3 regions of the Comamonas guangdongensis genome follow, and region 3 is predicted to be linked to each of the others. Evidence: predicted binding sites of a transcription regulator. Region 3 holds the regulator's gene; each other region holds the start of a gene.
What was found. Region 3 encodes FNR, which switches genes on or off when oxygen is low (the NO sensors DNR and NnrR bind a similar motif). Its sites were predicted from a motif close to TTGATNNNNATCAA; they were not measured.
Positions count from the first base shown of each region.

Region 1: a site for FNR is predicted at 1,624-1,637, ahead of AB6724_RS05755 (universal stress protein). Genes of this name have one in related genera too.
Region 2: a site for FNR is predicted at 3,350-3,363, ahead of AB6724_RS13630 (MBL fold metallo-hydrolase RNA specificity domain-containing protein). Genes of this name have one in related genera too.

Region 1 is NZ_JBFYGN010000005.1:45,735-56,264, forward strand. Features, by position in the region: gene AB6724_RS05750 (metal-dependent hydrolase family protein) at 1-1,378, shown strand, start outside; gene AB6724_RS05755 (universal stress protein) at 1,760-2,212, shown strand; gene AB6724_RS05760 (universal stress protein) at 2,450-2,902, shown strand; gene AB6724_RS05765 (universal stress protein) at 2,954-3,406, shown strand; gene AB6724_RS05770 (universal stress protein) at 3,508-3,966, shown strand; gene AB6724_RS05775 (hypothetical protein) at 5,132-5,281, shown strand; gene AB6724_RS05780 (hypothetical protein) at 5,256-5,486, shown strand; gene AB6724_RS05785 (hypothetical protein) at 5,535-5,753, opposite strand; gene AB6724_RS05790 (hypothetical protein) at 5,774-6,004, opposite strand; gene AB6724_RS05795 (hypothetical protein) at 6,182-6,670, shown strand; gene AB6724_RS05800 (type 1 periplasmic-binding domain-containing protein) at 6,671-6,919, opposite strand; gene AB6724_RS05805 (Rha family transcriptional regulator) at 6,975-7,445, opposite strand; gene AB6724_RS05810 (hypothetical protein) at 7,742-8,827, opposite strand; gene AB6724_RS05815 (DUF3696 domain-containing protein) at 8,817-10,343, opposite strand; gene AB6724_RS05820 (Mor transcription activator family protein) at 10,514-10,530, opposite strand, start outside.
Region 2 is NZ_JBFYGN010000015.1:23,584-34,113, forward strand. Features, by position in the region: gene AB6724_RS13620 (efflux RND transporter permease subunit) at 1-1,826, shown strand, start outside; gene AB6724_RS13625 (efflux transporter outer membrane subunit) at 1,840-3,306, shown strand; gene AB6724_RS13630 (MBL fold metallo-hydrolase RNA specificity domain-containing protein) at 3,447-4,850, shown strand; gene AB6724_RS13635 (alpha/beta fold hydrolase) at 4,932-5,792, opposite strand; gene dmpG (4-hydroxy-2-oxovalerate aldolase) at 5,844-6,875, opposite strand; gene AB6724_RS13645 (acetaldehyde dehydrogenase (acetylating)) at 6,888-7,838, opposite strand; gene AB6724_RS13650 (Bug family tripartite tricarboxylate transporter substrate binding protein) at 7,859-8,836, opposite strand; gene mhpD (2-keto-4-pentenoate hydratase) at 8,881-9,666, opposite strand; gene AB6724_RS13660 (3-carboxyethylcatechol 2,3-dioxygenase) at 9,683-10,530, opposite strand, start outside.
Region 3 is NZ_JBFYGN010000021.1:27,416-37,945, forward strand. Features, by position in the region: gene AB6724_RS16510 (helix-turn-helix transcriptional regulator) at 1-236, opposite strand, end outside; gene AB6724_RS16515 (sensor domain-containing protein) at 605-3,061, opposite strand; gene AB6724_RS16520 (cyclic di-GMP phosphodiesterase) at 3,085-4,329, opposite strand; gene AB6724_RS16525 (sulfite exporter TauE/SafE family protein) at 4,441-5,151, opposite strand; gene hemN (oxygen-independent coproporphyrinogen III oxidase) at 5,155-6,537, opposite strand; gene fnr (fumarate/nitrate reduction transcriptional regulator Fnr) at 6,809-7,531, shown strand; gene AB6724_RS16540 (hypothetical protein) at 7,596-7,859, opposite strand; gene AB6724_RS16545 (FixH family protein) at 8,110-8,415, opposite strand; gene ccoG (cytochrome c oxidase accessory protein CcoG) at 8,496-9,938, opposite strand; gene ccoP (cytochrome-c oxidase, cbb3-type subunit III) at 10,020-10,530, opposite strand, start outside.

The sequences.
Region 1 (10,530 bases), on a different contig from region 3:
TGAACGGGTCATGACCGATATGTCCCGCCGCATGTTTGTAGGCGGGGTGGCCGCCATGATGGCGCCGTTCGTAGGCCTGCATGCGGCAGAGCCCGGTGCCGGCGGCACGCCAAAGCAAGCCGACCGTCCCGTGTTGCTGACCAATCTGCGTCTGTTTGACGGCACGGGCAAGGCGGTGCGCCAGGGCGTGCAGGTGCTGATTCAGGGCAAAGTGATTGCAGCCCTTCCCTCTGCCGGCGAAAAGGTGGAAGGTGCCCAGGTGATCGATTGCCAGGGCAAGCTGGTGATGCCGGGCATGATCGATACGCACTGGCACACCATGCTGGCAGCCATGCCGCAGATGACGGCCATGACGGCAGATCTGGGCTATCTGTACATCTCCGCCGCGCAGGAAGCGCAGCGCACGCTGATGCGCGGCTTCACCTCGGTGCGCGACGCTGGTGGCCCTGCCTTTGCGCTCAAGCGCGCGATTGACGAAGGCATCGTGCCGGGCCCGCGCATCTATCCCAGCGGAGCGATGATTTCTCAGACCTCGGGCCATGGCGACTTTCGCCTGCGCAGCGATATTCCGCGTGCAGCGAACGAGCCGCTGAGCATGGTGGAGCAAATCGGCGTGGCCATGATTGCGGACGGCGAGACCGAGGTGCTGCGCCGCGTGCGCGAACAACTGATGCTGGGCGCATCGCAGATCAAGATGCTGGCCGGCGGCGGCGTAGCATCGCTGTACGACCCGATGGACAGCACCCAGTTCACCGAGAAGGAGTTGCGTGCCGGCGTAGAGGCCGCCGCCGACTGGAACACCTATGTGATGGCCCATGTGTACACGCCCAAGGGCATCAAGCGGGCCATAAAGTCAGGCGTCAGAAGCATTGAGCATGGCCAACTGGCCGATGAAGAGAGCGTGAAGATGATGCGTGACGAGGGCGTGTGGTGGAGCTTGCAGCCGTTTTTGCAGGACGAGGACGCCAACCCCTACCCCGATGCCGCACGCCGCGAAAGCCAGTCCCGCGTGACTGCGGGCACTGCGCGCGCTTATGAAATGGCTCAGAAGTACGGGATCAAGACGGGCTGGGGCACGGACATTCTGTTCAGCCCCAAGGGCACGGCCACACAGGGCCGGCAACTGGCCAAGCTGACACGCTTTTACGACCCGATGACGCTGCTGAAGCAGGCTACGGGCACCAATGGCGAACTGCTGGCTCTGTCCGGCGAGCGCAACCCCTACCCCCAGCCGCTGGGCCACATCGCCCCCGGTGCGTTTGCAGATATTCTGGTGGCCGAGGGCGACCCAACGGTGAATCTGGACTTCTTGAGCAACCCGGAACAGAACCTGCGCCTGATCATGAAGGACGGCAAGGTGCACAAGAACACGCTGTAAGGGAGACAAATGACACAGCAGACCAAGACCGCCGCAGCGGCGCTGCTGGTGCCCAGGCGCAGAACAAAGAAGCAGCCGATGCATAGCACTTTCAACTCACTCCCTATTTGTGGATGACAGGTCTGGACGGCAGCGCGAAAGACAAGCCGCACGGCCCAATCTGCCTCAGATAGTCTGCTTTTGATAGCTGCCGGCGCTTGAGGGACATGCGCTGGCGGCATTTTCTGCGCCATGCCGGTGCGACTTTGATTTTCATCAAGAAACGTCAGCAATACCCCTACAAAGCGTTGCCCCCGCCCGCGTGCGGTGGGAATATGCATTCGACAGCGATTCGGATTCTTTTGGAAACAATGCGCGCTTTGCCGCGCCAGGAGACTGGATATGTTCAAGCATGTGCTCATCCCCACGGACGGTTCGGAACTCTCGCAGGCCGCGGTCCGCGCGGGCATACAGCTGGCCAAGGAGCAAGGCGCCCAGGTCACCGGCCTGTATGTGATGCCGGACTACCGCGCCCTGATCTATGGGGCAGACGCGCTGGTGACGTACAACTCGTCCGAGTTTGAAAAGAGCGCCAACAAGGATGCTGACACCGCCCTGCAGTTCATCGAGAAACTGGCCCAGGAAGAAGGCGTGCCCTGCAAGACGGACCGCTCGACCAGCATGTCCGTGTTTCAGGCCATCATCAAGCAAGCGCAGACCAGCGGCTGCGACCTGATCTGCATGGCCTCCCACGGCCGCAAGGGCATCAGCGGCGTGCTGCTGGGCAGCGAGACCCAGCGGGTGCTGACCCATAGCAACATCCCGGTGCTGGTGCACCGCCCCGCCCTGGCCTAGGGCTGCCCTGGGAGTCATTTTTTGATAGCTGCCAGCGATTGCTGGATAAGCGCTAGCAGTACTAACCCCTGATTCAATCGATCTCATGGTTCGGCGGCCGCGCGGTCTTGGTGCCGCCCGATGCAGGCCGGGCCCGACGGTTGAATCAGTACGTTGCTCATGCAGGTATTGCACAGCATGCGAGCCTTGGCATAGATTGGATCGAGCCCGCTATTCAGGCGCACAAGGAAGCTGAATATGTTCAAACATCTGCTTATTCCCACAGACGGCACGCAACTCTCGGAGGCCGCGGTCCGCACAGGCTTTCAGCTTGCCAAGGAGCAAGGCGCCCAGGTCACGGGCCTGTATGTGATGCCGGATTACCGCGCCCTGATCTACGGCGTGAATGCGCTGATGACGTACAACGCCGACGAGTTCGAGAAAAGCGCGAGCCAGGAGGCCGACGTCGCCCTGCTGTTCATGGAGCAGCTGGCCCAGCAGGAAGGCGTGCAGTTCAGGCCCGTGCGGGTGACGAGCATGTCCGTGTTCCAGGCCATCATCAGGGAAGCGGAAAACAGCCATTGCGACCTGATCTGCATGGCCTCGCACGGGCGCAGGGGCATCAGCGGCATTTTGCTGGGCAGCGAAACCCAGCGGGTGCTGACCCACAGCCACATCCCGGTGCTGGTGCACCGGCCGGCCCTGGCCTAGACGGGCCGCCTGCCAATTTTCGATTCATTACCGCACGCAAGAAAGCTGTACATGCTCAAACATCTGCTCATCCCCACGGACGGCTCGGAGCTGTCGGAGGCCGCGGTCCGCGCGGGCATCCAGCTGGCCAAGGAGCAAGGCGCCCAGGTCACGGGCCTGTATGTGATACCGGATTACCCCGTGATCTATGGAACGGAAGGCATGCTGAGCTTCAACGCCTATGAGGAACTGGAGCGAAGCAGCCACAGAGCTGCAGACACCGCGCTGCAGCTGATCGAGCAGCTTGCCCAGCAGGAAGGCGTGCCTTGCAAGACCGTCAAGGTGGTCGATATCTCCGCCTATGAATCCATCGTCAGGCAGGCCAAGACCAGCGGTTGCGACCTGATCTGCATGGCCTCCCACGGGCGCAAGGGCATCAGCAGCGTGCTGCTGGGCAGCGAGACCCAGAAGGTGCTGAGCCACAGCAGCATCCCCGTGCTGGTGCACCGGCCGGCCCTGGCATAGGACGCGCCCCGGAAGTCGTATTTCCGCAGCTGCCGGCGTTCGTTCAGGAGGCGCTGGCAGCCATTTTTCTCGGTTCCATCAAGTACAGGAAAGCTCTGCCCATGTTCAAACACCTGCTTATTCCCACCGACGGCTCGAAACTCTCGGAGGCCGCGGTTCGCGCAGGCATCCAGCTGGCCAAGGAGCAAGGTGCCCAGGTGACCGCCCTGTTTGTGATGCCCGACTATCGCGCCATGGTCTATGGGGCACGGACGCTGATTGCCTATGACCTGACGGAGTTCGAAAAAGGCGCCCAAGCGGAGGCCGATGTCATTTTGCAGTTCGCACAGGATCAGGCCAAGGCCGCAGGCGTGCAGTGCAAGACCGTGCGCGTGACCAGCCCCTCGACCAGCGAAGCCATCATCAAGGAAGCCCGGGACGGCCACTGCGACCTGATCTGCATGGCGTCCCACGGCCACAAGGGCATCACCAGCATTTTGCTGGGCAGCGAAACCCAGAAGGTGCTGACCAACAGCAATATTCCCGTGCTGGTGCACCGGCCGGCCTTGGGCAAGCACTGATAGCGCCTTCCATCGAAGGGGCTGATGCACTGCACAATCGAAAGCAGAAATAAAAGCTGTTACTCACGGTGCACTTGCTTTAGGATGACATCTGATGAGCGCGAACTGCTGTGGATGCAGTCAGACCCGACTGACACGGGATTTTCCAAGCCACCCTTATGGGTGGCTTTTTTATGGCCGACCGGCGGAGTCATGCGACGCGGCCATGCAAGCCGATCGAGACCTTTGAGAGGGGTGAGCCTTGCGGCCCTGAGCTGCGGGCACACGCCTGGGCGCCTGACCCCTTCCTAAACCCTAGAGCGCATTGTTTGCCTGGCACGCATCGGGCAAACTGCTTCGCCATCCAGCTTTCTTTGCCGGGCCCAGGGCATCCACCCTCCCTTTCAATCACTTCCCCTGGCGTGCCCCCACAAGGCACCGGCTCTTTATCCCTTACAGGCCCGCAGACGCGGGCCTTTCTTTCTTGGAGCCGCGAACACCACCCAGCAAACCGTAGGTTTGCGATTGAGACAAGGCGCGAAGCCGCAGGCAGTACAAAAGTACGACAAGGCGAAGCAACGACGTATCAAGGGTGGTATTTGCGGGTCTTAATAGCCCCGGCTGCGCCCGCCATAGTAGGGGTCCCTTCCGCCATAGCCCGAGCCGGGCCCGGGCCGCATGCTGCCTTGATCCTCATGGCCGTCCTGGCCGCGATCCCGGTCATGCTCATGATCCCGGTCTCGATCTCGGTCGCCATCCCGGCCTCTTTCGAACTGGTGAGAACCGCGGCCAGAATCGCGCCCGTAATCAGGCGGCGGCACGACACAACCGGCCAACGTCAAAGCAGCCGCAGCCAGTGCAAGTAGCGCTTTCATGGCAACCCTTTCTGCAAGTGGTTACATCAGCCTAGTCCGCCTGACGAAACCCCTTGTAAACCGATGTTCCCCTGGCTTCGATGCAAGGCTGTTTCTCTGGCGGCCTGGTCAGCGGAAGCTGCTGCGGTGCCCAAACGTCTGGATCCGGCGACATGCCGGCCGCGAGCCTGTGGCCGGGCAGCGGTGACACCAACTGAAACGTTTGGCGGGCCGCGTTTTCACCGGACAGTCATATTCCCTGTCAACAATCTGACGGTGTGAAACGTTAGACAAACACGAACCCATTTCAAACCGTCTTTCAAGGAGTAGCCATGACTTATCTGTACGCCGCATACCCAGAATTCAAAGCGACGCAAGAGGTTGTGACTCAGATGCCGGACCCGCGCTCCCCCGAGGAAGTGCTGCGGATGCTGTCGCAGAATCCTCCTCCCGAAGGTGAATACAGCGCCGACGCCTTCTGACCCGCCAACCCAGCCGCCCACCGAGGCGGCTTTTTCATGGCGGCGCGGACGACGCAGGCCCCGGCTAGGGCTGCTGCGCAACCAGCCGCCGCTCGATCTGCACCTGCCGCTTCAGGGCGTCGACCTGGGCGTCTCGTCTTTCGACCAGCCCGACAAGCTCGCCAACCACGCCCGCGCCTTCGCCAGCAAGGGCGGCGAGCGCTGAACCGGGAGCGCCACCACGTTGTCGCAGAGGTCTGCAGGCCACTCACCATCAGCTCGTCATTGCAGCCAGGTCGCGGGCACGGCTGGTCAGCGTGCCCAGCTCGGGCAGCAGGTCGGCATCGGCACTGCCCGCCATGGGCTGCCAGTCGCTCAGGGCCAGATCGGTGTGCGATGCGCCCTGGTAGGCAGACATGGCTGCCCCGCCCTTGAGCGGCGCTGCGCCCAGCGACGCCGCAAACGACGTGCGGCTGCGGCTTTGGCGTTGCATGCGTGTATTGCGGCCCATGCTTACACCAGGTAGATGGGCTTGCGCACGGCCAGGCCGTTGCGCTGGGCCAGTTCGTCAATGGCGCGGCGCAGCTGCGTCGTATCGGCATTGAACTGCACGGAGCGCGCGCCCACGCCGTCGGTGCTATGGCTGGCCTGCGTGGGGCCAGTCAGGCGCGCATCGATGGCGACCGGATAACTATCGTGCCGGGCGGTGAGCTGTTCGGTGGTGAGGTGGCTGTAAAGACCCATGCGCCGATGGTCGGCGAATGGCTGCGACAAGTCACTGCGACATATGTCTCTAAATCATGTCGCAGCTGTCTAGAGCTTGTACAGAAACAACATTAACAATCAAATTGATAGCAAAAAGGGAAGAGCAGCGGCTATACCAGTAATATTCGCTTAATCAAACAATCAACGGAGGGAGCAATGTCAGGATGGATTTCCATAGCTGTTAGCGTATTTTTTAGTGCATCGGCACTGCTCGTCACATTAGCCAAGCTCAAAGAGGATGAGCGCAAGCTGGTCCTAGAAAATCTTGGTCGATGGAGCAAAAAAACCAAGCGAATCCTGAATGCTTCTTTCTATGTGATCGGCATTTTGAACTCTGTCATTGGCTTAGTCATTGTTCTTGTTCTTACATCTTCTCCCGAAGTAACTCGCAAAGATTTAGGTGCAGCTGCATTGCACGCGTTTGCCATTCTTTTACTTCTCGGTGACCTGATCTGCACTCAAATTTTCAATCGGCTAGATAAGCAAGCTGAGGAAATTCAGGAGCTTAAATCTCAGCTAAAGCTATGGCAGCAGACTCCGCTTCCTTTAGCTCCAGTGGTCGCACTAGAAACTACTATCCAAAAGGATTCGGTAAAAAGTGCTGCTAGCCCTTTTATTGAAAGCGCTAGCAGCTATCAAAACTGATTACTTGAAAGTCATCAGCAGCGTGCCGGGTGGCAGACTGGCGGCGGGCTTCGGGGTTGGATAGACGGGTTGGGTCACCTGCTTTTCACGGTGCTGGGCCCGTTGGGTGAGGCGCTGGGTGCAGGCCGTGGCCAGGGTGGCGAGCTGGGCATCGGTGGCAGACAGGATCTCGCCGCTAGCGATGCGCTCGGGCAGCGCGTTGAAGGAGACGATCATCTGGTCGTCGCCAATGGGCTGGGCATGGGGCACGCTGGGCTGGCCTTCACGGTCGTAGCCCAGGTGGCATGGCGCCAGTCGGTGTTGTCTACGGCCATGACGGCGTCGAACACGGCCTGTGTGACCTGGCCGCCGCCTGGGTGGCCAGACGTTGGGCAAGATGGATGCGCTGCGGGTCTTGCGCGGGCTTTTGCAACCCGGCTTCCATGCGGTTGAAGGCGGCGATATAGGCCAGCTTCCAGCGCAGTGCCTCTTTGCCGGTAAAGCCCATAGCCAGGAGCATGAAGCCTTCGCGGGTCATGCGGTAGGCTGGTGTCGAAATTGGCGCACCACCGCTGGGATTGGTTCGAACATCGACCGTCTCCTCAAAATTGAGGGGGTGGTCTTCCGAAGCCATTTCACGAATCAAAGCACGGATAGCACGCAACACGTTGTCATGGCGTTTGCCAAAGAACTGTGCGACTTGAAGACTTGTGGTGGTGACGATGCCGTTATGGATGGAAAGCTCGGGGCGAGCAGAAACGACATCTACAGACGAAGCAGTGGTGATGTTAGCCATGACAGGCTACTACGGAACAAGTTGTCAACCCATCCCCACTGCCGCCAAACAGAGGTGATGGACCGTGCAGGGTTGGCGGACCGGCAACAGGCACCGGCACACCCTCGCGGGTGTCCCCACACGACCCACCGTAAAGCGAAGCCATGTGCACGCAGACATGCTCTAGAAAGCAAAAAGCCGCTGACCATCTTTGTATGGCGCGGCCGCTGCGCCTGTTGATTTCCGGGCCGCCAAGCCCAGATCACGCTTACGGGCGTGATGCAAGAAGTATACAGGAACTAAATTTTTTCCAAAATTCAGTACCTAGCTTTTGGCAGAGCGACTCCCCAATCGAATACAGTTTTACCAATTGCTAGCCACTGTGTAGAGTTCTCAGAAACTTTCACTCTTTCATACTGTTTATTTATTGTAATTTTTTTACAAAACTCCAAAAATATATTTGCAATTGTTTCACTTAATGGTGAAATCATTTGGCAACTACAATTGTCTCCGCATTCGTCTCCACACATTAAATTAGAAATATTTTTCCTTCTAACAAACTCTTTCCAGTATGCAGATTTATTTTGATCAGCATCCTTAATCAATTTAAATTTCGTCCCAAGCTTTAAATCACAATAAAGGAATGGCTCTAGATCATCACCTATTCGGATCTTGACTGCATTCAGCCTTTCATGCAAGTCAACTGCACCTGCATCACTATTTATAGCATCAGCGATCAATCCCAAAGGCAATACATTCTCTAATTCTCGCGCAGGAACATCAAGGTGTTCGGCAATCCAGACTCTTTGCTGAGCAACAGCATTACATCGTCGACTGACAATATTAGAGTTCGCACCGGGATAATCTTTATCCGTATCAGTAATCGCAAGACAAAAATAGTTCTTCTCGTTAATAGCATCTTCAAAAGAAGGAAGAATCTGAGATCCGCCTGCACCTAGCGCCGTTAGATTTATATCTAAAGTCTTTAACTTTGAATTGATTTTATAATGCTTTGCAGCTAGAAGGTAAATGTTTGCATCGTCAAGATTCTCTGCAAGCAAGCAGCCCATTTGAATTTGATTACTCTCAAAAAATGAAAATGATATAATCCACTCACCATCTTCATATTTAAAAACATCACTTTCAAATATAAGTATTAACCTTACACCAATATTAGGCCTGATTGAACCCAACTCGGAAAGCCTAGAACTCACCTTTTTAAATATTGATTTAGAGACGCCGCCAATGTCTTGCTTACATAGCCAGTTTAGTGTTTTATTTTTAGCATAGAAAACATGTTTTCCATGAAACACAGACAGAGCAATAGATTCAATAACAGCACATTGCCGTAGATTAGCACTCTCCATATTCTCTGAAACCGAGTCATCAATCTCAATCCACATTATTAAACTCCGGCTCAAAGAATCCGAATGGCCAGTTCTGAAGAACCCCCTCTTCATCAAAATTTGAAACGTTTACTTTCACTGACTTTTGTTGATCCTCTGATGGCTCAAACAGCAAGATACTCACATCTTCTGCACTCAACTTCCCCTGTTCAACGAGCTCACCAAGTCTATTTACAATATGTGGACTATGAGTTTCAATAATCAGAGAAACATCATTGTTATTATTTTTCTTACTTGGCTTAACAGCAGCTGCAAAAACATCTGCCAGTCGAGATTGATATTCTGGATGAAGATGAAGTTCTGGCTGCTCAATGACAACGGCAGATGCTTTATTAGTTCTAGAATTATTTACCATCCACAGTTGCGCAGCAATTGGCAATACCTGCGATATACCGAAACCCATATCCGCAATATTATATGAATCAGCGTCGTCTTCGCCCTTCGCCATGACCATAATCTGCCCACCCTCGCGCTTGGCGGATACGCTTATTTTCAATATTGAGCCTAAAAATTCCTGGAAGTTCTTTAACAAAGAAGAGCTCAAACTATCCAAAAACATTGGAAGATTTCTCCCCTCTGGATCAATTTCCTGAACTGACAAATCTTGCCTTCTATAATATCTCTCTGCCGTTGCACGAAGCGGCTTCAAATATTTGACCGAAGAAAAATAATCTTTCATTGCCTCATCGACTATTTCAACAAGTTTGAAGCAATTATCAAGAACAAAATCTCTTTGCAGAGACCTTGCATAATCAGCCTTAGTGGCAAATTCTTCAGGTGTTTTAACTCTACTCTTGGTCAGAGAATCTGCAACAGCATCAACCCCAAAAAAACCAAACTTAGAAATTGCCCTTTGAACTGCGGGCTTTATCTGAGAAGCCCCTTTTGATAAGGAAGTTCTAACAAGGAATGTTCTATCTTTATGGCGTCTCTCTGTTGCAAAAAACATCAAAGGAAGTACATTACCCTGCCGGGTAAAAACTTTGATGTTCTCAGGCAAATCAATAGTTTCCCCATTAAAAATTAAAGACTCAAATTTATCTTCTTCATCTTTGAAGACAATTTCAAAAGAAACATCCCCTGTAGAAACTTGAAGCCTTTTAGTAGTTACAACATCCCCGCCTATCAATGTCAAAACCACTTTCACATCGCCTACAGCGAAAAGCCTCTCCCCATATATCCTATACTCAGATGTTTGTTCAAGCCTATAACTATATGGATCGAATCTCTCAAAATCGTAATTTATTGAGAAATTAAATCCAAGAGAAATTTCCTTCTCACCTCTGCTTATTGCTTGCTCCAACGAGCCAAAGTCAACATAATCACCAAACCAGAGGATTGGAGACCTCTTCTTAGATTCAACACTTTGTCTCAAAAGTGGGAATATTCTCGCAAAGGTACTTTTACCTACACTATTTTTACCAAGAAGAACCGTTATCTTCGATATTGGAACCTCTCCAACATCTCGTAAACTTCTAAGATTTTGAATTTTAATATTTTTAAGTATCGCCATTGCCTACTCCTGAAATCATATTGATACACTTGTATCATTGTATTTCATGTTATCACATAAATATATCCATTAGACCTACTTCGAGCCGGCATGGAACCTGCGCGCTAATTCGCATGTATTGAAAATCTCAGACTGACACGCATTTGTTGAGCCAAGCGTTCAAGTGCAAATCAGAAGCCAGTGCGCG
Region 2 (10,530 bases), on a different contig from region 3:
ACCGCCAGTTTGCGGTGACCATCGCCATCTCGACGGTGATCTCGGCCATCAACTCGCTGACGCTTTCGCCGGCGCTGAGCGCGCTGCTGCTCAAGGGCCACCATGAGCCCAAGGATGCCCTCACGCGCGGCATGGACCGCGTGCTGGGCGGCTTCTTCGGGCGCTTCAACGCGGTGTTCCAGCGCGGCTCCGAGGCCTATAGCGGCGGCGTGCGGCGCGTGATCGGGCACAAGGCCGGCATGCTGGTTGTCTACCTGGCCCTGGTGGGCGCGACCTGGAGCCTGTTCCACCTGGTGCCGGGCGGCTTCGTGCCCATGCAGGACAAGCAATACCTGGTCGGCTTTGCGCAGCTGCCCGACGGTGCGACGCTGGACCGCACCGACAGCGTGATCCATCGCATGGGCGAGATCGTCAAGAAGAACCCGAACGTGGAGGATGCGATCGCCTTCCCGGGCCTGTCGATCAACGGCTTCACCAACAGCTCCAACGCCGGCATCGTGTTCGTGATGCTCAAGCCCTTTGCCGAGCGCACGCGTGCGGACCAGAGCGGCGCGGCCGTGGCCGGGCAGCTGAACCAGGCCTTCGGCGAGATCCAGGATGCCTTCATTGCCATGTTCCCGCCGCCGCCGGTGGCCGGCCTGGGCACCACGGGCGGCTTCAAGCTGCAGATCGAGGACCGGGGCTCGCTAGGCTACGCCGGCATGGATGCCGCAGTGAAGGCCTTCATGGTCAAGGCCTACCAGACGCCCGAGCTGGCAGGCCTGTTCACGAGCTGGCAGGTCAATGTGCCGCAGCTCTATGCCGACATCGATCGCACCAAGGCGCGCCAGCTGGGCGTGCCGGTGACGGACATCTTCGAGACCTTGCAGATCTACCTCGGCAGCCTGTATGCGAACGACTTCAACGAGTTCGGCCGCACCTACAGCGTGCGCGTGCAGGCCGACGCGGCCTTCCGCGCGCGGCCCGAGGACGTGGGCCAGCTCAAGGTGCGCTCGATGACGGGCGAGATGGTGCCGCTGTCCGCGCTGATGAAGCTGGACCCCAGCTACGGTCCCGAGCGAACCATGCGCTACAACGGCTTTCTCGCGGCCGACGTGAACGGCGGCCCTGCACCCGGGTTCTCCTCGGGGCAGGCACGCGCGGCCGTCGAACGCATTGCCGCCGAGACGCTGCCGCCCGGCATAGGCTTCGAGTGGACGGAGCTGACCTATCAGGAAATCCTCGCGGGCAATTCGGCCGTGCTGGTGTTCCCCATCGCCATCCTGCTGGTGTTCCTGGTGCTGGCGGCGCAGTACGAAAGCCTCACGCTGCCCGTCGCCATCATCTTGATCGTGCCCATGGGCCTGCTGGCCGCGATGACCGGCGTGTGGCTCTCGCATGGCGACAACAACGTGTTCACGCAGATCGGGCTCATCGTGCTGGTGGGGCTGTCGGCCAAGAACGCGATCCTGATCGTCGAGTTCGCGCGCGAGCTGGAGTTCGCGGGACGCACGCCGGTACAGGCGGCCATCGAAGCCAGCCGACTGCGCCTGCGGCCCATCCTGATGACCTCGATGGCCTTCATCATGGGCGTGCTGCCGCTGGTGCTGTCCACGGGAGCCGGCTCCGAGATGCGCAGCGCCATGGGCGTGGCCGTGTTCAGCGGAATGATTGGCGTGACGGCCTTCGGCCTGTTCCTCACACCCGTGTTCTACGTGCTGTTGCGCCGCCTTGCCGGCAACCGGCCGCTGCAGCAGCACGGCAGTCATGTCGCGCCGATCAGCGAGTCCGGCCACGGTGCATCGGCCTTGCCCATGCCTGCTGCGCCGCGTGCCTACGAAGAATGAACCCAATTCGAGAATGGATTCCGATATGAACGCGATGCAACGCATTCGATCCCTGGCGCTGCCGCTGAGCGCGCTGATGGCGGCCCTGGTGCTGGCCGGCTGCGCGAGCGCGCCGCCCGCGGTGGCGGAGCATGCGGGCCTGGCCGTGCCCGCGAGCTTCAGCACCGGGAAGCAAGCTGCCGCTGGCTGGACGACGGCAGCTCCGGCCGAGGCCCAGCCGCGCGGCGCCTGGTGGCTGGCGTTTGCCGACCCCGAGCTCAGCGTCCTGGTGGAGCGCGCCGGCCAGGCCAACACCGATGTGCAGACCGCCGCCGCGCGCCTGGCCGAGGCGCGCGCTCTGCTGCGCTCGGCCGATGCGCAGCGCCAGCCGCAGATCGGTGCCTCGGGCGGCGCCCTGCGTCAGGCCGGGGCCAATACCGCCAACGGCATGCAGCCCGCAACCCTGGTCACGGCCGGTCTTAGCTTCTCGTACGAAGCTGATCTGTTCGGCCGGTTGTCGCGTGCCAGCGAGGCTGCGCGCGAAGACGCCCATGCACGTGAGGCCTTGCTGCAGAGCACGCGCCTCATGGTGCAGGCCGATGTGGCCCAGACCTATCTGCAGCTGCGCTCGCTGCAGACCGAGCACCAGCTGGTCGAGCAAAGCCTGACGGCCTACCGTGAGACTTTGACGCTGATCGAGAAGCGCTACCGGGGCGGCGATGCGGCGGAGCTGGATGTGGCGCGCATGCAGACCGAAGTTTCGGCCACCGAGGCCGAGGCGCTGGCACTGGAGCGCCAGCAGTCGGCCCTCACACATGCGCTGGCCGTGCTGGTGGGCGATGTCGCCACCGGCTTCACGCTGGCTTCAGCGTCGGGCGATGCGACGCTGCCCGTGATTCCGCCGGGCGTGCCCGCCACCGTGCTGGCGCGCCGTCCCGATGTTTCCGCGGCCCAGGCCTCGGTGCTCGCGGCCCAGGCACGCGTGGGCGTGGCCCAGGCCGCATGGTTCCCGGCCATCACGCTCACGGGCAATGGCGGCTATGCCTCGCCCGAGCTGGGCGACCTGTTCAAGTGGTCGGCGCGCTCCTGGGGAATCGGTGCGCTGCTGTCGCTGCCCATCTTCGACGGCGGCCAGCGCGCCGCGCAGGAGGAGGGCGCGCGCGCGCGTCTGGAGGCTGCCGTGGCGGCCCAGCGCGGCCAGGTGCTGGCAGCCTTCCGCGAGGTGGAGGATCAGCTCAGCGCTCTGCGCCTGCTCGCAGGCCAGGCCCAGGTGCTGGGGCAGGCCGTGCAATCGTCCGAGCGCGCCACCCACCTGTCGGACGTGCGTTACCGCAATGGCCTGGTCAGCCAGCTCGAGCTGCTGGACGCGCGCCGCAACGAGCTGCGCAACCGGCGTCAGGCCCTGCAGGTGCGCACCGCGCAGTACACCGCGACGGTGGCACTGATACGCGCGCTGGGCGGGGGCTGGGATCGCGCAGAGCAGTTGGCGAGCAGCCGCTGACGCAGGGCCCGCGAGGCCACAGGCGCCTCGACAGCGGGCCGCATTGATGCAGGTCAAGCCAAGGCCGACTCGTCTGGCGACGCAGCTACGAGTGGTGCTAGATTCATTGACGGTCCATGTGGATCGTCAATGAGTGCTTCATGAACATCACATTTCACGGTGCGGCGCAGTCGGTCACGGGCTCCTGCTTTCTGGTGGAGGCGCATGGCTGCCGCTTTCTGATCGACTGCGGCATGGCTCAGGGCGGGCGCGAGGCCGACGAGCACAACCAAAAAGCCTTTGCCTTCGATGCTGCGCGCATCGATTTCGTGGTGCTGACCCACGCCCATATCGATCACAGCGGCCTGTTGCCCAAGCTGGCGGCGCGGGGCTTCAAGGGTCCGATCTACACGACATCGGCCACCAGGGACCTGCTGGATGTGCTGCTCAAGGACAGTGCCCATATCCAGCAGATCGAAGCCGAGCGCTATGCCAAGCGCCACCACGATCGCAAGAGCGACAAGGACGCCTACCAGGCGCAGCCGCTGTACACCCTGGCCCATGTGGCAAGGGCCATGGAACTGGTCCAGGCCAAGCCCTATGGCAAGCAGTTCGAGCCCCATCCCTCGGTCAGGCTCTGCTTCCAGGACGCAGGGCATATTCTGGGCTCGGCGATCGCCGAGATCTGGCTGGCCGATGGCCAAGGCGGCACGAAAAAGCTGGTGGCCAGCGGCGACCTGGGCCAGCCCGGCCGCGTGATCCTGCGCGACCCGACACCGATAGCACAGGCCGATGTGCTGCTCATCGAGTCCACCTATGGCGACCGTCTGCACCGGAATACTGAGGACACGCTGGACGAGCTGGTAGAGGTCGTCACGCGCACCGTGCCCCATGGCAATGTGGTCATTCCGGCCTTTGCCGTGGGCCGCACCCAGGAGCTGCTCTATCACTTTGTGCAGCTGATCCAGCAGGGACGCTTGCCCAATGTCGAGATCTTTGTGGATTCGCCCATGGCCGTGGCCGCCACCGAGATCACGCTCAAGCACTTTGCGGTGTTCGATGAGGAGGCCAAGCAGCTGCTAGCCAGCGCCCGGCAACTCAAGGAGTCGCCCCATATCCACTTCATCAGCGATGTGGAGGAGTCGATCAAGCTCAACCGCATCAGAAACGGCGCCGTGATCATCTCGGCCAGCGGCATGTGCGATGCGGGCCGCGTGCTGCACCATCTGCACAACAATCTGTCCCGGCCCGAATGTGCGGTCCTGATCTGCGGTTTTCAGGCCCGGGGCTCGCTGGGTCGGCGCCTGGTCGACGGCGTCAAGCAGGTGCGCATGTTTGGCGAGGAGGTCGAGGTGCGCGCCAGCGTGCATACGCTGGGCGGTTTTTCTGCCCATGCCGACCAGAAGGCGCTGCTGGACTGGGCCGCTGCATTCGCCAAGCCGCCGGCCCAGACCTTTGTGGTTCACGGCGAAGAAGATGCGGCCCAGACCCTGGCCCGGGAACTGCGGCAGCAGCTGCATTTCAATGTGAGCGTGCCGGAGCTGGGCCAGACGATGGAGATCTGAGCCCGCGCGGCAATAGCCGCGATCTGCTCCTCAGCCGATGGGCCTACACGCCGGCGCGGCCTTGGGGAGCATTGCGTTCACTTATCGAGCCAGGAACTCCCGAACCATGCGATTGAAGGTGTCCGCATGTTCCCATTGGGCCCAGTGACCGCACTGGTTGAAGATGTGCATTTCGGCATTGGGGATGCCCCAGATCACGCGCAGGCCGATGTCCAGGGGCACAAAGCGATCGTCGCGCCCCCAGATCACCAGGGTCTTGGCCTTGATTTCCGGCAGGCGGTGGCCGTAGTCGCTGAACTGCCTGGGGTTGATCTGCAGGCTCTTCACGAAATTCTCGAGGTGGTCGCGGCGCGCAAGAATATTTGCCAGGCGCTGCTGGTACAGCTCCTCGGTCAGGCTGCTGGCGTCGTAGACAAACACATTCATCATGCGTTTGAGGTTCTCCACCGTTGGTTCGCGGTAGAGCGCGCCAATCAGCTTGATGCCTTCCGTGGGCATGGGCACGAACTGGCTGGGGCCGCCCGTGCCTCCGCCCATCAGAACCAGCTTGTCGATGGCTTGGGGGTTGGCCAGTGCAAAGCCCACGGCACTGTGCGCGCCCATGGAGTTGCCGATGATGTGCACCTTGGCGATGCCCAACAGATCCAGCACGGCCTTGAGGCAGCGGGCATTGAGGTCCGAGCGTGAGCCCGTGCTCAGAATGGAATCGCTCTTGCTCCAGCCCGGGCAGTCCAGCAGGATGACGCGATAGCCGGCGTCGACCAGAGGTTCGATATTGCGGTGGAAGTTCGACCAGCCGCTGGCTCCCGGCCCGGAGCCATGCAGCATGACGACGACCTTGTCGCCGCGCCCCACATCGTGGTAATGCAGCTGCAGCGGCTTTCCGTCTTCGGTAATGGTGATGAAGCGGCTGCTGGCTTCTTCGCTGATGTTGCTATTCATTGGAATCTCCTTGTGGGCCGCGCCGCTTTGGGCACGGCTTGTTTCGGGTGGTCAGGCCGCGGCGGCTGCGCGCTGGTGCAGCAGGTCCAGTGCCACATCGACGATCATGTCTTCCTGCCCTCCGACCATGCGGCGCTTGCCCAGCTCCACCAGAATGTCCACGGCCTTGAGTCCATATTTGGCGGCCGCGGCTTCGGAGTGGCGCAGGAAGGAGCTGTAGACCCCGGCATAGCCCAGGGCCAGCGTCTCGCGGTCCACGCGCACCGGGCGGTCCTGCAAGGGGCGAACGATGTCGTCGGCGGCGTCCATGAGCTTGTAGAGGTCCGTGCCATGGTTCCAGCCCAGGCGCTCGGCGGCTGCGATGAACACCTCCAGGGGAGCATTGCCCGCGCCGGCGCCCATGCCCGCTAGGCTGGCATCCACACGGTCGCAGCCTTCTTCCACGGCCACGATGGAGTTGGCCACGCCCAGGCTCAGGTTGTGGTGGGCGTGCATGCCGGTCTGGGTCTCGGGCTTCAGAATGTCCTTGAAGGCCCTGAAACGATCGCGCACGTCGTTCATGCCCAAGGCGCCGCCCGAGTCCACCACATAGCAGCACGTTGCGCCGTAGCTCTCCATGAGCTTGGCTTGCTGCGCCAGGCCTTGAGGGGTCTGCATATGGCTCATCATCAAAAAGCCCACGGCCTCCATGCCCAGATGGCGCGCGTATTCGATGTGCTGCCTGGACACATCGGCTTCGGTGCAATGGGTGGCCACGCGCACCACGCGCACGCCGGCTTCGTAGGCGGCCTTGAGGTCATGGACGGTGCCGATGCCGGGCAGCAGCAGGGTCGCGATCTTGGCGTGCTTGACCACGCTGGCCACGGCCTCTATCCACTCCAGATCGGTATGCGCGCCAAAGCCGTAGTTGAAGCTGGAGCCTTGCAGGCCGTCGCCGTGGGCAACCTCGATCGAGTCGACCCTGGCCTCATCCAGGGCCCGCGCAATCCGCCCGGCCTGCTCCACGCTGTACTGGTGGCGGATCGCATGGCTGCCGTCGCGCAGCGTGACGTCGGAGATATAGATCTTTTTGTTGGGATTCACGGTGTTGTCTCCTCAGGCGGCCAGGGCTTGAGCTGCCAGCATGCGTTCGGCCATGTGCTCGGCGGTGCGCAGGCCGGCGCTGGTCATGATGTCGAGGTTGCCGGCGTAAGCGGGCAGGTAGTGGGCGGCGCCCTCGACTTCCAGGAAGATCGAGGTCTTGAGCCCGGTGAGCGCATCGCCCACGCCGGGGATGCGGATCGGGGTGTCGATGCGGTCGAACTGCACCTTCTGCTTCAAGCGGTAGCCCGGCACATAGGACTGCACGGCAGCGGCCATCTGCTCTACCGATGCGGCAATGGCGGCCTCGTCGGCCAGCGCGCTCAGGGTGTAGACCGTGTCGCGCATGATCAGCGGCGGCTCGGCCGGGTTCATGATGATGATGGCCTTGCCCTTGGTGGCGCCGCCCACGACTTCGATCGCCTTGGACGTGGTCTCGGTGAACTCGTCGATATTGGCGCGGGTGCCGGGGCCGGCACTCTTGCTGGCGATCGAGGCAATGATCTCGCCATAGTGCACCTTGGCCACGCGCGAGACTGCGGCCACCATGGGGATGGTGGCCTGGCCGCCGCAGGTGACCATGTTCACATTCGGCGCGCCCAGATGCTGCTCGCCATTGACCACGGGAATGCAGTACGGGCCGATGGCCGCCGGCGTGAGGTCGATCATGCGGATGCCGGGCTTGAGCGAGCGCAGCAAGGCCTCGTTCTTCACGTGTGCCGAAGCCGAGGTCGCATCGAACACGAAATCGATATCGGCGAACCCGGGCATGCGAGTCAGGCCTTCCACGCCCTCGTGGGTGGTGGCCACGCCCATGCGGGCGGCGCGTGCCAGGCCGTCGGAGTGGGGGTCGATGCCGACCATGGCCCCCATCTCGATGTGCTTGCCGTGGCGCAGGATCTTGATCATCAGATCCGTGCCGATATTGCCGCTGCCTATGATGGCGGCCTTGAGCTTGTGCGTCATATGAATCGTCTTCGGAGAACTTAATCGATGGATGCGCCGCTGGCCTTGATCAGCGGTGCCCAACGGGCCAGCTCGGCTTGCATATAGCTGCCGAACTGCGAGGGTGTCGATGGGAAGGGCTGCATGCCCTGATCGGCAAAACGCTTGAGCACCTCGGGGTCCTTCATGGCCTTGGTGATGGCCTCGTTGAGGCGATCCACAGTGCTCGCCGTCGTGCCAGCCTTGACGACCGCACCAAACCACACGCCGGCATTGACGCCGGGGATGCCGAGTTCAGTCAGCGTGGGCACATCGGGCAGTTGCGGCGAGCGCTTGTCGGCGGCAATGGCCAGCGGCTTGAGCTTTTTGCCGGCGATCAGCGGCGCGGTGGTGATGACGGGGTCGAACATGAAATCCACCTGCCCGCCCATCACGTCTTGCAGTGCCGGAGCCGAGCCCTTGTAGGCCACGTGGTTGTAGTTGCCGCCGGCTTTGCCGCGGAAGGTCTCGCCAAGCAGATGGCCAATGGAGCCTATCCCTTGCGATGCAAAATTCAGCCCGCCTTTGCGCGACCTGGCCTGCTGCACCAGGTCGTTGACGCTGCTGATGGGGCTGTTGGCCGGGACGACCAGCACCAGGGGAGACGAAATCAAGGAGGTTACCGGCGCGAAGTCTTTGATGGGGTCATAGGAGAAGTGGCGAAACAAGGTGGGGTTGATCGCGAACATCTCTGTCGCGCCGACATACAGCGTATGGCCGTCGGCAGCCTGCTGGCGCACATAGGCGGCGGCAATCTGTCCCCCGCCGCCGGGGCGGTTGTCGACCACCACGGGCTTGCCCAGTTGATCACCCACCTTGCTGGCCAGCGCGCGTGCCACGGCGTCGGTGATGCCTCCGGCGGGAAACGGCACAACCATGGTGAGCGGGCGATTCGGAAAGCCCTGCGCCATGGCCAGCGGGGCGCCCAGTGCGGCGATGGCGGCAAGGGCCGAAGAAATAGCGGTGCGACGGTTCCACATAAGCTTGTCTCCTGATTTATTGAAATGCAACTGCGGGAACGAAACTACTGACCAAATTGCGCGCGGACGCTGCCCAGCTGGCTGATGTGAGCCTCGAAGCGATCGCCAGCCTGTACCGGCACCATGGGGCCGAGCGCACCGGTCAGCACCAGATCGCCTGCGCGCAGCGGTTGCCCCAGGGAGGCCAGCTTGCGCGCCAGCCAGGCGGCGGCATTCAAGGGATGGCCCAGGCAGGCAGCGCCCGAGCCGGTGGATGCGGTTTCGCCATTGCGCGTCATGCGCATATCGCAAAGCTTCAGGTCCAGAGCATTGAGCTTGGCGGGCACGGCGCCCAGCACCACCAGACCGCTTGATGCGTTATCGGCCACGGTGTCGATGAAGCGGATATTCCAGTTCTCGATGCGGCTGCCGACGATCTCGATGGCGGGCAGCGCATAGGCCGTGGCGTTGATCACATCGACCAGGGTGGCGTCTGCCAGATCGAGGTCCCGCTCCAGCACCAGAGCCACTTCGGCTTCCACCTTGGGTTGCAAGGTGCGTGCCAGAGGGATGATTTCATCGTCGCCAAAGACCATGTCGGCAAACAAGGTGCCAAAGTCGGGTTGATCCACGCCCAGCTGCTGTTGCACGACCAAGGACGTCAAGCCGATCTTGCGGCCCACGATGCGCCGGCCCTGGCGTTGGGCATGCTGCACATTGGCCAGTTGCACGGCATAGGCCGTGTCGCTGTCGCGGATTTCAGCGCGCAGCGGGGCAATGGGAGTGGCCGTAGCTTCGGCCTGGCGCAGGCGCTCGGCCCAGAGGGCGATGTTCTGAAGGGATTCAGGCATGGGGTCTCTCGTTTGCTTATCGGGTGCTGTGCATCAGCATCAGTCCATAGCCGGCGATCAGCGCGGGAATGGCGCGGTAGGTCCGCACGGGGCAGGGCAGTGCGGTGTTCAAGGGCAGGGCGCTGCGCGCTACCAGCCATGTCTTGGATTCGTGGGCCGAGTTGCCGGCCTCATCGGCAATCGATTGCTCGCTCATGGCGCATAGCTCTTCCAGATTGCCGCTGGCCATGGCCTCCATCCATTGCAGATCCCAGCGGGGGTTCAGAGGCTTCATCCAGGCCTCGCCTTTGGCCAGCGCCATCCCCGCTGCCTTGACGCGTTCGGTCTTGGCCTCGCGTTCGGCATGGGTTGGCGTCTGCTTGACGGTGATGCGCTCGCGGACCGCTGGGTCGGGATGCTCCAGCGTGGGTACCGGAGGCTCGTGGGACAGGCCGCCGGAGCCGATCAGCAAAGTGCGTTGAGGCAGCTTGTCGAGGAAGTTGCCAATGGCTTGGCCCAGCGCGACGCAGCGGCCAAGGCGTGCAATCCCGGGCTGTGCAACGGCGTTCAGAAAAATGGGGATGACGGGCGGCGTTTTGAGCTCATCGCCCCACAGCACCTGCAGCGCCTGAGCAAAACCGTGGTCCACCTGCATGCGCCTTGACACGGCAATATCAAAATGCGCGTCCATCAGATGGCTTGCCAGCGCAATGGCCGCGTCATGGGGAACGTGCAGGGGACCGGCCGGCGACAGATAGTCGCCAACCGCCGTGGCCTCGCTGCCGATACAGAACGGCGGCATCAGTTCGTTGAAGAAGCCGTTGTAGTGATCGGGGCCGACCAGGATGATGAGTTCGGGAGCGAAAGCATGGACGGCGGCCCTGG
Region 3 (10,530 bases):
CCGATCCGCTGACGCAGGATTTCCAGGAATACCTGCCAGGCATCCGGCTCCATGGCCGCCACATAAAGTGCGCTGATCAGCTGGCTCAGATGTTCGGCCGTGACCGCGGCCTCATCATCGGCTCCGAGCGGCCCCGGCGCAGGATTGACGCGCACCGGCAGGTCTTTCAAGACAAAATCCTGAGAAGATGGCTTGTAATTTGAAAAATCCATATTGGCGTAGGCACTCTCGGGCATGCAAACCTCAACAAACAATCACCAGCCCGAGCCCCATGCACTGACAACATGGCCAATGTTGAACACGCCGAACGCATCGCAGCGACGCGCCCATTGTTTCCATCGATGATTAAATCGGCGTTATTCCCCTACCCGTACTGCGGAGCACGCTGCTCTTTTTGGGAGAAACGTCTGGTGCACGCGCGAGGTTCTGTTGCATGCTGTGCCGAGTCCACCCCAGCCATGCGCGATTGCGGAAACAGGGTGCGAGGAGAAGGCCTCGATGATGTCAGAGAGCCTGCGCCGCGACATCGTCAAGATAGACGATAGTCCTTTCCCTGATCCCGATACCCCAAGCCGCCGCGCCAGGCACTCAGGCCCGGCGGGGCTCAGAGGTCGGCATGGCGTCTTGGGCCGTCGACGCTCTCCAGATGCGCTGGCGGCAAATGGTTCTGCGCCTGCAGGCGCTGCCTGAACTGCTCGGCGGGCAGAGCCGGCGAGCATAGATAGCCTTGGAAATAGTCGCCATGCATTTGCGCAATGGCCGCGCATTGCTGCTCCGTTTCCACGCCCTCGGCCACGATCTCCACTCCCAGCGCCTTGCCCATGCTGATGATGGCGGCTACGATGGCCTTGTCCTCGGCCTGATAGGGCAGACCGCGCACAAAGCTCTGGTCGATCTTGATCTTGGAGATCGGCAGCTTTTTCAGATAGGCAAGATTGGAGTAGCCGGTGCCGAAGTCGTCGATCACCAGACCCACGCCCAGTTCCGCGATCTGGTGCACGCGCATGGCCATCTCCTGCGCGTCCTGCAGCAAGATACTCTCGGTCAGCTCCAGTTCCAGCCACTGCGCGGGCAGCGCACTGTTCTTGAGCACGCTGGTCAGCCGCTCGACAAAGTCGGGCTGGCGGAACTCCAGTGCGGAAACGTTGACCGAGACCTTGATCGGCATGCCCCGGGCATGCCAGCGCACGGCCTCCTGCACGGACTGCTCCAGCACCCAGGCATCGAGCGCCACCACATAGCCCGACTCCTCGGCCAGCGGAATGAAGACGGCGGGCGAAATCACGCCCAGTTCCGGATCGGTCCAGCGCAGCAAAGCCTCCGCCGCCACGATGCGCTGCGACTGGATATGCACCTGGGGCTGGAAATAGACGGCCATATGCCCCTTGTCCAGGGCCTGGCGCATGGCGTGCTCCAGCTTCATGCGCGACAGCAGGCCTGCGCTCATCTGCGGTTGGTAGAAGCTGAAATTGCCGCGCCCGCGCTCCTTGACACGGTACATGGCGATATCGGCCTGGCGGATCAGCTCGTCCAGCGTCAGCCCGTCCGTGGGGAACTGCGCCGCGCCGATGCTGCATTGCACGGAAAAGCCCAGGCCGTCGAGCATGAAGGGCTGACGCATCTCGTTGAGTATGCGCTCGGCAACCTTGGCCGCGCCCTCGCCGCTGCAGCCCTGCAGATAAAGCACGAACTCGTCGCCGCCCAGACGGCACAGCACGTCGGTGGGACGCAGCAAAGCCCCGAGGCGCTGGGCCACAAGCCTGAGCACCCGGTCCCCGAAATCGTGACCCAGGGAGTCGTTAATGATCTTGAAGCGGTCCAGGTCCAGGAACAGGATGCTGAACGGCTCCTGCGTCAGATGCGCGGTGGCAATCGCCGACTGCACATGGCGGCTCAGGCTCAGGCGGTTGGGCAGGCCCGTCAAGGCATCGGTGTAGGCCAGTTGTTCGATCTGCAACTGCGCGCTGCGCTGCATGGTCATGTCGCGCATAAAGCCTATGCTCTGCACCACGCGACCATAGCCATCGCGCAAAGCCACCCAGGACAGCCAGATCGCACAGCGCTGGCCGCCGCCGCGCTTGAGCCACAGATTGCCTTCCCAGAAGCTGCCCTGCTCCCAGCGCACCTTCACCTGCTGAGGCAGATCGGTGACGGGCCCGGCACCGGATTCAAACAGCTGCCAGGCTGCCTGTCCCAGCACATTGGCGCCATTCAGAAGCTGGCGGCCCGCGGGGTTGAGCTGGGCAATTCGCCCCTGCTCGTCGGCGATGAAAATGCCGTCCAGACTGGACTCGAACACCCGGGCCGCCAGCCTTTGCTCGTTGGCGGCCAGGGTTTCGGCGGTAATGTCCCGGCAGGAGTAGATGCGACCTATGGCCACGCCCCGGCTCAGCTGCGGCACGGAACGGCGTTCGATCACCCGGCCATTGCTCAGTTGCAGGACTTCGGAAGCCTCGGGCGCCGACAGATCCGGCGTCTCCTGCAGCAAGGTGAACTGGCTGCCGCTGCTGACGATCTGGGTCTCAAGATGCGCAAAAATGGCGGCGTCGTCGTGACGCGTGAGCAGATCGGCGGGCAACTCCCACAGCTCGGCAAACCTATGGTTGAAGGCACGTATGCCGCCCTTGGGATCGCAGACCAGAATGCCGTCGGCGGCCGACTCCAGCGTGGCGCGCATTTCGGCAAGCAAGGTCTCGAGCTCGGTTTCGTACTGCAACTGAGCGCTGCGATCCACCATGGTCAGCATCAACCATGGGGTCGGCGCCAGTGGCTTGACTCGCATCTCTACCGAAACCTGGCTGCCGTCCGCACGGCAGATCTGCGAAATGAACTGCGCGCCGCTGCGCCAATTGGAGGCATCCTGCCAGAAAGCTTTTTGCACCAGGGTGGCGCACAGCATCTCGACATGCAGGCCATGTGCAGCTTCGGACTGATATCCGGTCAAGGCTATGCTGGCGGCATTCACATGCAGTACCTGCAGATTCTGTGCATCCAGCAGCCAGACGGCCTCTTGCAAGCCGTCCAGCATGGATACGAGCAGGTTGTCGGCAAAATTGCCCATGGTTGCCTGCGACGGCTGCGGTGTCACAACGAGCCTTTCTCTGCCGCGATGGCCGCGGAACTGTCAAAAAAGTAACATGTGCGCCTGTGGGGCTGCAAGGACTTGATGGCATCCTGCTTGACCTGGTCCCGGTGCAGGCCGCGCCGTATGCCGAGCAGGTCCTGTTGAGCCAGATCCACCAGCTGCAGCCTGGTTTCCAGATCCGGGCTGTAGACCAGAACACTGGGCTTGAGCGTCTGGCGGGTATTGACCGATATCACCTGCCCCTGACGGCCGTCGCTGAGCTCTACCAGCGAGCCAGGAGGATACACACCCAGCGTCTGCACAAAGGCCTGAAGCACGTCGAAAGCGTAGCGCTGGCGGTACTGCCCGTAGAGCGCCCCCAGGACCTCATGCGGTGTCTGGCCCGCGGCGGCATGGGGTGGATTGCACAAACGCTCATAGCTGTTGGCCAGCGCCAGAATCTGCCCGGCCAGCTCCATATCGCTGGCCAGCAAGCCCAATGGGAAGCCGCTGCCATCGGCCCACTCGTGATGCTGGGCGATCGCCGTGGTCACGGCCGGCCCATAGCCCATGGCCTGGGCCAGGGCTACAGACTCGCCCACATGCCGCATATAGAGAGAACTGCCGACCTGCCCCTGGTTCAGCGCAAACGCATGGACCGGGATATTCAGCGCCTGTTTGCCCAGGTCGTGCAGCAAGGCGGCCACGCCCAGATCGTGCAAAGCCTGTCCCTGCAAGCCCATGGTCTTGCCCACCAGCATGCCGAGCACGGCGGTGTTGACGCCATGCACGCAGGCCGCGCCACCGCCCTCATCGGCCAGCAGATGCAAGATCACGTCGCGCTCCTGAGCGAGCTGCACCACATACTCGGCGACCAGGGCATCGCTGCGCTCACGCGCGGCCGGAAGATCGGTAGGAACCAGCCCCTGCACGGCGTCGAAATCCGATACCGCGCTCTGAAACTGGGATTGCAGGACCTGCATGCAGGCGCGCCAAGCCTCGACGTCGTCGCGGGCCTGCGCCACCGGTTCCTGGCCGCCGTCTGCCGGAGCCTCAATGCCGGCGCCCGAGCCGGGCTCGGGGTCGCTGCGCGAGGGATCGTACTGAACGCTCTTCAGGCTCAGCGACTGAAGCGTCTGCAACTGCTCGGCCGTGGTGATCTTGAAACTATTGACCGGAAACGGGTGACGCAGCCAGCCTGTGTCCAGGTAGACATACATGCCGAGACGCAACTGTCCGATATCAATAGAGACGAAACGATTCACTTTGGACTAAACACACAAGATGTTGCATTATTCCGCAGTTCTGTGGCTGCTAGAGCGGAACTAGGGTCAATAGGGATGCGGGCAAACCTGCCCAAGCACCACACTCCTAGCTTATCGGCACCAAAGACTGGGTTTGTAGACCAAATCCATCCACAAAGCCCAGGCGGCCACGCCGATCAGCATCAGACCTGCAATTCTCGTGCCCCATTGAGCACGCAAGCCGTTGAGCCGCGAATGCCCCAGATGCCACAGCCAGGGCCCAGCCACCAGCCACAGAGCGCCGCCCAGCGCAAAAGCCACCATGGACAGCGCCCCCTGCCAGGCCCCGCCACTGAGAGCCGCAACCAGCACCGCGGAATACAGCAGGCCGCAAGGCATCAGCGCCCAGGCAAAGCCCGCTGCCAGGCTGCCTCCCGGCGCAGTCACCCAGGGCTGCACCTTGGCCCAGGCGGCGCGGCCCGCGCGCTCCAGCCACACGGGCTGGCGCGCCTGCACCACCATGGCCAGCCCCCAGGCCATGACCGCCACATGCATCAAGGTCCACAGCTGCTGCAGCGCCGTGGTCTGGCTGGTCAGCCAGGAAAGGCTTTCCATGGCCACGGCCGCCACGCCGCCCAGCAGCGCATAGCCGGCGATACGCCCCAGGTGGAAGCAGCCGGCCCGCAGCCACTGCCGCTTTTGCAGCCCGTGCACGACCACGGGCTGCTCGCCCCGCGGGCGCACGCCGCTCACCGCGCTGCAGGGAGCAGCGCACATAACAAGACAATGGGGCCCACCCACGAGCCCCATGATCAAAGCGGTCCAGACCAGCGTCAACAACATGCGCTAGATGATGCGTGAAAACCGCGTCCGGTTCTTGTCGGCCTGCAAATAGCGGTCAAACAGCATGGCTACTCCGCGCACAAAAAACCAGCCCAGCGCAGTGACCTGAAAACCTTCATCGCTCAAGGTCAGCAGCCCGTTCTTCTGCATTTCCTCAAGCGCCGCCATCTCGGGCGCAAAGTATTCGCGGAAGTTGATCAGCCAGGCCTGCTCCATGGGCTCGTACAACACCACACCCTGGCACATGACGGCCATGATCACGGCGCGGCGCAGCAGATCGTCGCGCGACAGCGCCAGACCGCGCTGCACGGGAAGCAGACCGCCGTCGATCGCGTCGTAGTACTCCTCCAGCGTCTTGACGTTCTGGCTGTAGGTCGCGCCCACCTTGCCGATGGCCGAGACGCCCAGCGCAATCAGATCGCAGTCGGGCTGGGTGCTGTAACCCTGGAAATTGCGGTGCAGCCGGCCCTGGCGCTTGGCGATCGCCAGGGAGTCATCGGGCAGGGCGAAGTGGTCCATGCCCACATAGACATAGCCGGCGTCCATGAAGGCGTCGATGGCCCCCGAGAGCATGTTGAGCTTGTCCTGGCCCATGGGCAGATCGGCGGATTCGATGCGCCGCTGCGGCTTGAAGCGCTCGGGCAGATGCGCATAGGCATATAGCGCGATGCGATCGGGACGCAGCGCGTTGACCTGCTCCAGCGTGCGCGCAAAGGACTTCGGTGTCTGCTTGGGCAGGCCGTAGATCAGGTCCACATTGATGGAGACGAAGCCCAGCTCGCGCGCTTTTCCCACCAGCGCGAAGACCTGCTCGGCGGGCTGCACGCGGTGCACGGCTTTCTGCACCTCGGGGTCGAAATCCTGCACGCCAAAGCTCAGGCGATTGAAGCCCATGTCCTTGAGCACGGCCAGGCGCTCATTGCTCACGGTGCGCGGATCGACTTCGATCGAGTACTCGCCTGCGGGGTCCAGCTTGAAATGCTCGCGCATCAAGGCCATCAGCCGACGCAGCTCGTCGTCGCTGAAGAAGGTCGGCGTGCCGCCCCCCAGATGCAGCTGGCTCACCATCTGCCCTCTGCCGCAATGCTGGGTATGCATGGCAACTTCACGCGCCAGATAGTCCAGGTACTCTGCGGCCTTGTCATGATGCCTGGTGACGATCTTGTTGCAGGCGCAGTAGTAACACAGCGACTCGCAAAACGGCACATGCACATAAAGCGACAAAGGCAGGGCGCGGCTGCCGGAATGGGCTTTGCGTTGCTGCAGCGCCAATATATAGTCGTCGGGGCCGAAAGCCTCAACAAAACGGTCGGCTGTTGGAAACGACGTGTAGCGTGGCCCCGGTATATCAAAACGGCTTAGCAACTCGGGCGTGACTGCGGTCATAACTCTGGCGTCAGGGTGCGCTCACATTGCCTGCAACAAAGAGCTCTCATGACCTGGGATAGGCAACAAGTCTGAAGGCAGGTGCAGCAAACGCGGTTTTTTGAATGAATGCCTGCACTGTGCCCCAAGGCAAACCCCCTGTCCTTGACGAAAATCAAGGGACTCCAAGGCAAGGGCTGCGACAATTTGATCCATCTCATCTCAAACTACGAGGTCAATGACTGGCACGACGGCTAAAGCCAAGCCTGTGTGTGCCGTTGCTGCAAACCCCATGAATCTTCAAACCATCAAAGCATCCTGCTCCAACTGCAATCTGCGTGAACTGTGCATGCCCATGGGCTTGGACGATGAACAGATAGAGCGCATTGACGAAATCGTGGCCACGCGCCGCAAGGTCAAGCGCGGGGGGCTGCTGTTTCGCAATGGCGAAGAATTCACCTCGCTGTATGCGATCCGCACCGGTTTCTTCAAGACCTGCGTGGCCACCGAAGATGGGCGCGACCAAGTAACCGGCTTTCAGATGGCGGGCGAAATCATAGGCCTGGACGGCATCGTCAACGATCACCACACCTGCGACGCCGTGGCGCTGGAAGACGCCGAAGTCTGCGTGATGCCCTTCGACAAGCTCGAGCAGCTCTCGCGCGAGGTCACGGCGCTGCAAAACCATGTGCACAAGGTCATGAGCCGCGAAATCGTGCGCGAGCACGGCGTGATGCTGCTGCTGGGCAGCATGCGCGCCGAAGAGCGCCTCGCGGCCTTTGTGCTCAATCTCGTGCAGCGCCTGTCGGCGCGCGGCTTTTCCAAGTCCGAGCTAGTGCTGCGCATGACGCGCGAGGAGATCGGCAGCTATCTGGGTCTGAAACTGGAGACCGTGAGCCGCACCTTCTCCAAGTTTGCCGAGGACGGCATCCTCGAGGTCAAGCAGCGCCACCTGCGGATTCTCGACACCGACGCGCTCAAGCGTATCGTCAACAGCCAGCAGTGCCAGAGCTGAGCCCTTCCCTCCCACAAGCACAAAGCCCGCACGCAGCGGGCTTTGTTTTTGCGGCCTCGGCGCCCTACTCCACCCAGGGCTCGGAGACTATGCCGCCGTTGAGCTCATGCGCCGAGCGCGCCAGCATCCTGGTCATCAGGCTGCCCACCATGGTGACCAGCCAGAAGACGAAGAAGCCCACCGTATAGATGGCGCTGCGCGACCACTCGAGGGGGGCGCCCATCCAGTGCGCATCCAGCGGGTCCACAAACGCAAAAACCACCATTTCCATGATCGCCGCGGCCAGAAAGGCAGGCCAGGCAATCCACATCCAGCTGCGAGCGTCCATCACGAATCTCCTTGGGCTGTGGGGGCAATGCCATTTTGCACAAGGATGGAGATCGCAGACCGGGGGCATGCACCAAGGCGGGAAACCCTGAACCGCTATGTTTTAGAGAGCTTACAGCGCCTGCCTCTCATTGATTTTCCACCTCAAATCACCTGAAAATCATGAAGAACCAGCGCAGAGCGCTCATGTTTTGAGAGTCCTGCCATGACAAAGGCCGCAAAGCGGCCTTTGATGGAGTGGCGCCGGACGCTCAGCGATCCAGAGGATGGTCGTGGGCCGGGGTCGCCGCATGGTTGCGGCCGGTCACGGCCGGAGCCAGGCTTTTTTGCGCTTCGGTCAGGCGCTGGTTGATTTCCAGGCCATGGCGGTAGTAATCGGGATCGACCACGGGATCGGGCTTGCTCATGGCGATATAGGCGGTCACCAAGCCCGCAATCACCACGACCAGCGGTCCGGAGATGATGAGCCAGACATGGGCGAACTTCCACCAGGGCTTGCCGTCCTCGGGATGGGGAGCTTTTTGCGCCTGGGCGGCTCTTGCTTGTGTTGCCGACATGAGAAACCTCTTTCAAATTGCTATCGCCCGGCCGGTGTCGCACAGGGTCGACTCGGGCCGGACAGATGATAGTCCGCCGCTCAGCGCGGCACCAGGAACACGGCTTTTTCGGACGTCCGCCCCGCCTCGGGATTCACGGCATCCACATTGAAGTGCACGGCATGCGAGCCCGGCTCCGCCGAGCCATAGGGAATCTGCAGGCGCACGGCAATGCCGCGGGTCTCGGCCGGGCCGACGACGACCTCCTGCTCGGAAGCCACTTCCAGATGCTCGAGGCCCACGGCGCTGATGCGGTAGCGCTGCTCGGATTCGGTGGCATTCATGATCTGCAGACGGTAGACGTTTTCGAGCTTGCCGCCGGCCACGATGCGCGACAGCGATGCACGGTCGCGGATCACATCGGCCTTGAGCGGCTGACGCAGCACCAGGCTGGCAATCATGGCGGCGCTCAGCGCCAGCAGCACGCTGGAGTAGATCAGCACGCGCGGGCGGAAGATGCGCCGCATCACCTGCACCTGCTTCCAGGCCTTGGCCACGGCATTCTGCGTGGTCAGGCGGATCAGGCCGCGCGGATACTCCATCTTGTCCATCACCGAGTTGCAGGCGTCTATGCACAGGCCGCAGCCTATGCACTCGTACTGCAGGCCGTTGCGGATGTCGATGCCCACGGGGCAGACCTGCACGCAGAGCTTGCAGTCTATGCAGTCGCCCAGGCCCTGAGCCTTGTAGTCCGCGTCTTTCTTGCGCGGGCCGCGGCCTTCGCCGCGCGCCGCGTCGTAGCTGACGATCATGGTGTCCTTGTCGAACATGGCGCTCTGGAAGCGCGCGTAAGGGCACATGTATTTGCAGACCTGCTCGCGCATATAGCCGGCATTGCCGTAGGTGGCGAAGCCGTAGAACAGCACCCAGAAAATCTGCCAGCCGCCCTGCAGCGCCATCAGCTCCACGCCCAGCTCGCGAATCGGCACGAAGTAGCCGACGAAGGTGAAGCCGGTCCACAGGGACAGCGCAATCCAGAGGAACTGCTTGAGCGACTTCTTCCAGAGCTTCTCGAAGGTCCAGCCGCCCTTGTCGATGCGCATGCGGGCACTGCGGTCGCCTTCGACCTTGCCCTCGATCCACATGAAGATCTCGGTATAGACCGTCTGCGGGCAGGAGAAGCCGCACCACAGGCGGCCGGCCACGGCCGTAAACAAAAACAGGGCCAGTGCCGAGATGATCAGCAGGCCCGTCAGATAGATGAAGTCCTGTGGGTAGAGCACCAGCCCGAACAGGTAAAAGCGCCGCGCGCCCAGATCGAACAGCACCATCTGGCGCTCGCCCCACTGCAGCCACGGCAGACCGTAGAAGACGATCTGGGTGAGAAACACCATGATCCAGCGCCAGCGCGAGAACAGCCCGCTGATGGAGCGGGAATAGACTTTTTTCTCGGACGCGAACATGGGCACATATTCGGGCCCGCCTTCCTGAGGCTCGGGAGTGATCGGGATGACCTTGCGGGGTTTCCCGTTATCGCATGACATCGCAGTTCCTTAATGTTTTTGTAATTTCTGAAATCACAAACAAGAAAAAGGCGGTGCCTAGGCACCGCCTTTTAAGCCAGACTACTTCTGAGCTTCTGTGTGCGAAAGACTCCAGACATAGGATGCCAGCACGGCAATCTGTGCCTCGGTCAGCTTTTCCTTCTGGGCAGGCATTTCGTTGTGCTTGCCATTATTGACCATGTTCACGATGGCCGCCTCACCCCAGCCATGCAGCCAGATGTCGTCGGTCAGGTTGGGCGCGCCCAGGGCCTGGTTGCCCTTGCCGTCCATGCCGTGGCAGGCGGCGCAGGCCACGAACTTGGACTTGCCCAGAGACGCCTTGACGGCATCGTGCGGGCTGCCCGACAGGCTCAGCACATAGTTGGCCACGTTGCGCACGTCTTCTGCAGTACCCACGGCAGCCGCCATGGGAGGCATCACGCCGATGCGGCCGTTGGTGATGGTTTCCTTGATCTTGTCGGGCGTGCCGCCATGCAGCCAGTCGCCGTCGGCCAGATTGGGGAAGCCCTTGCCGCCGCGTGCGTCGGAGCCGTGGCACTGCGCGCAGTTGTTCATGAACAGGCGCTCGCCG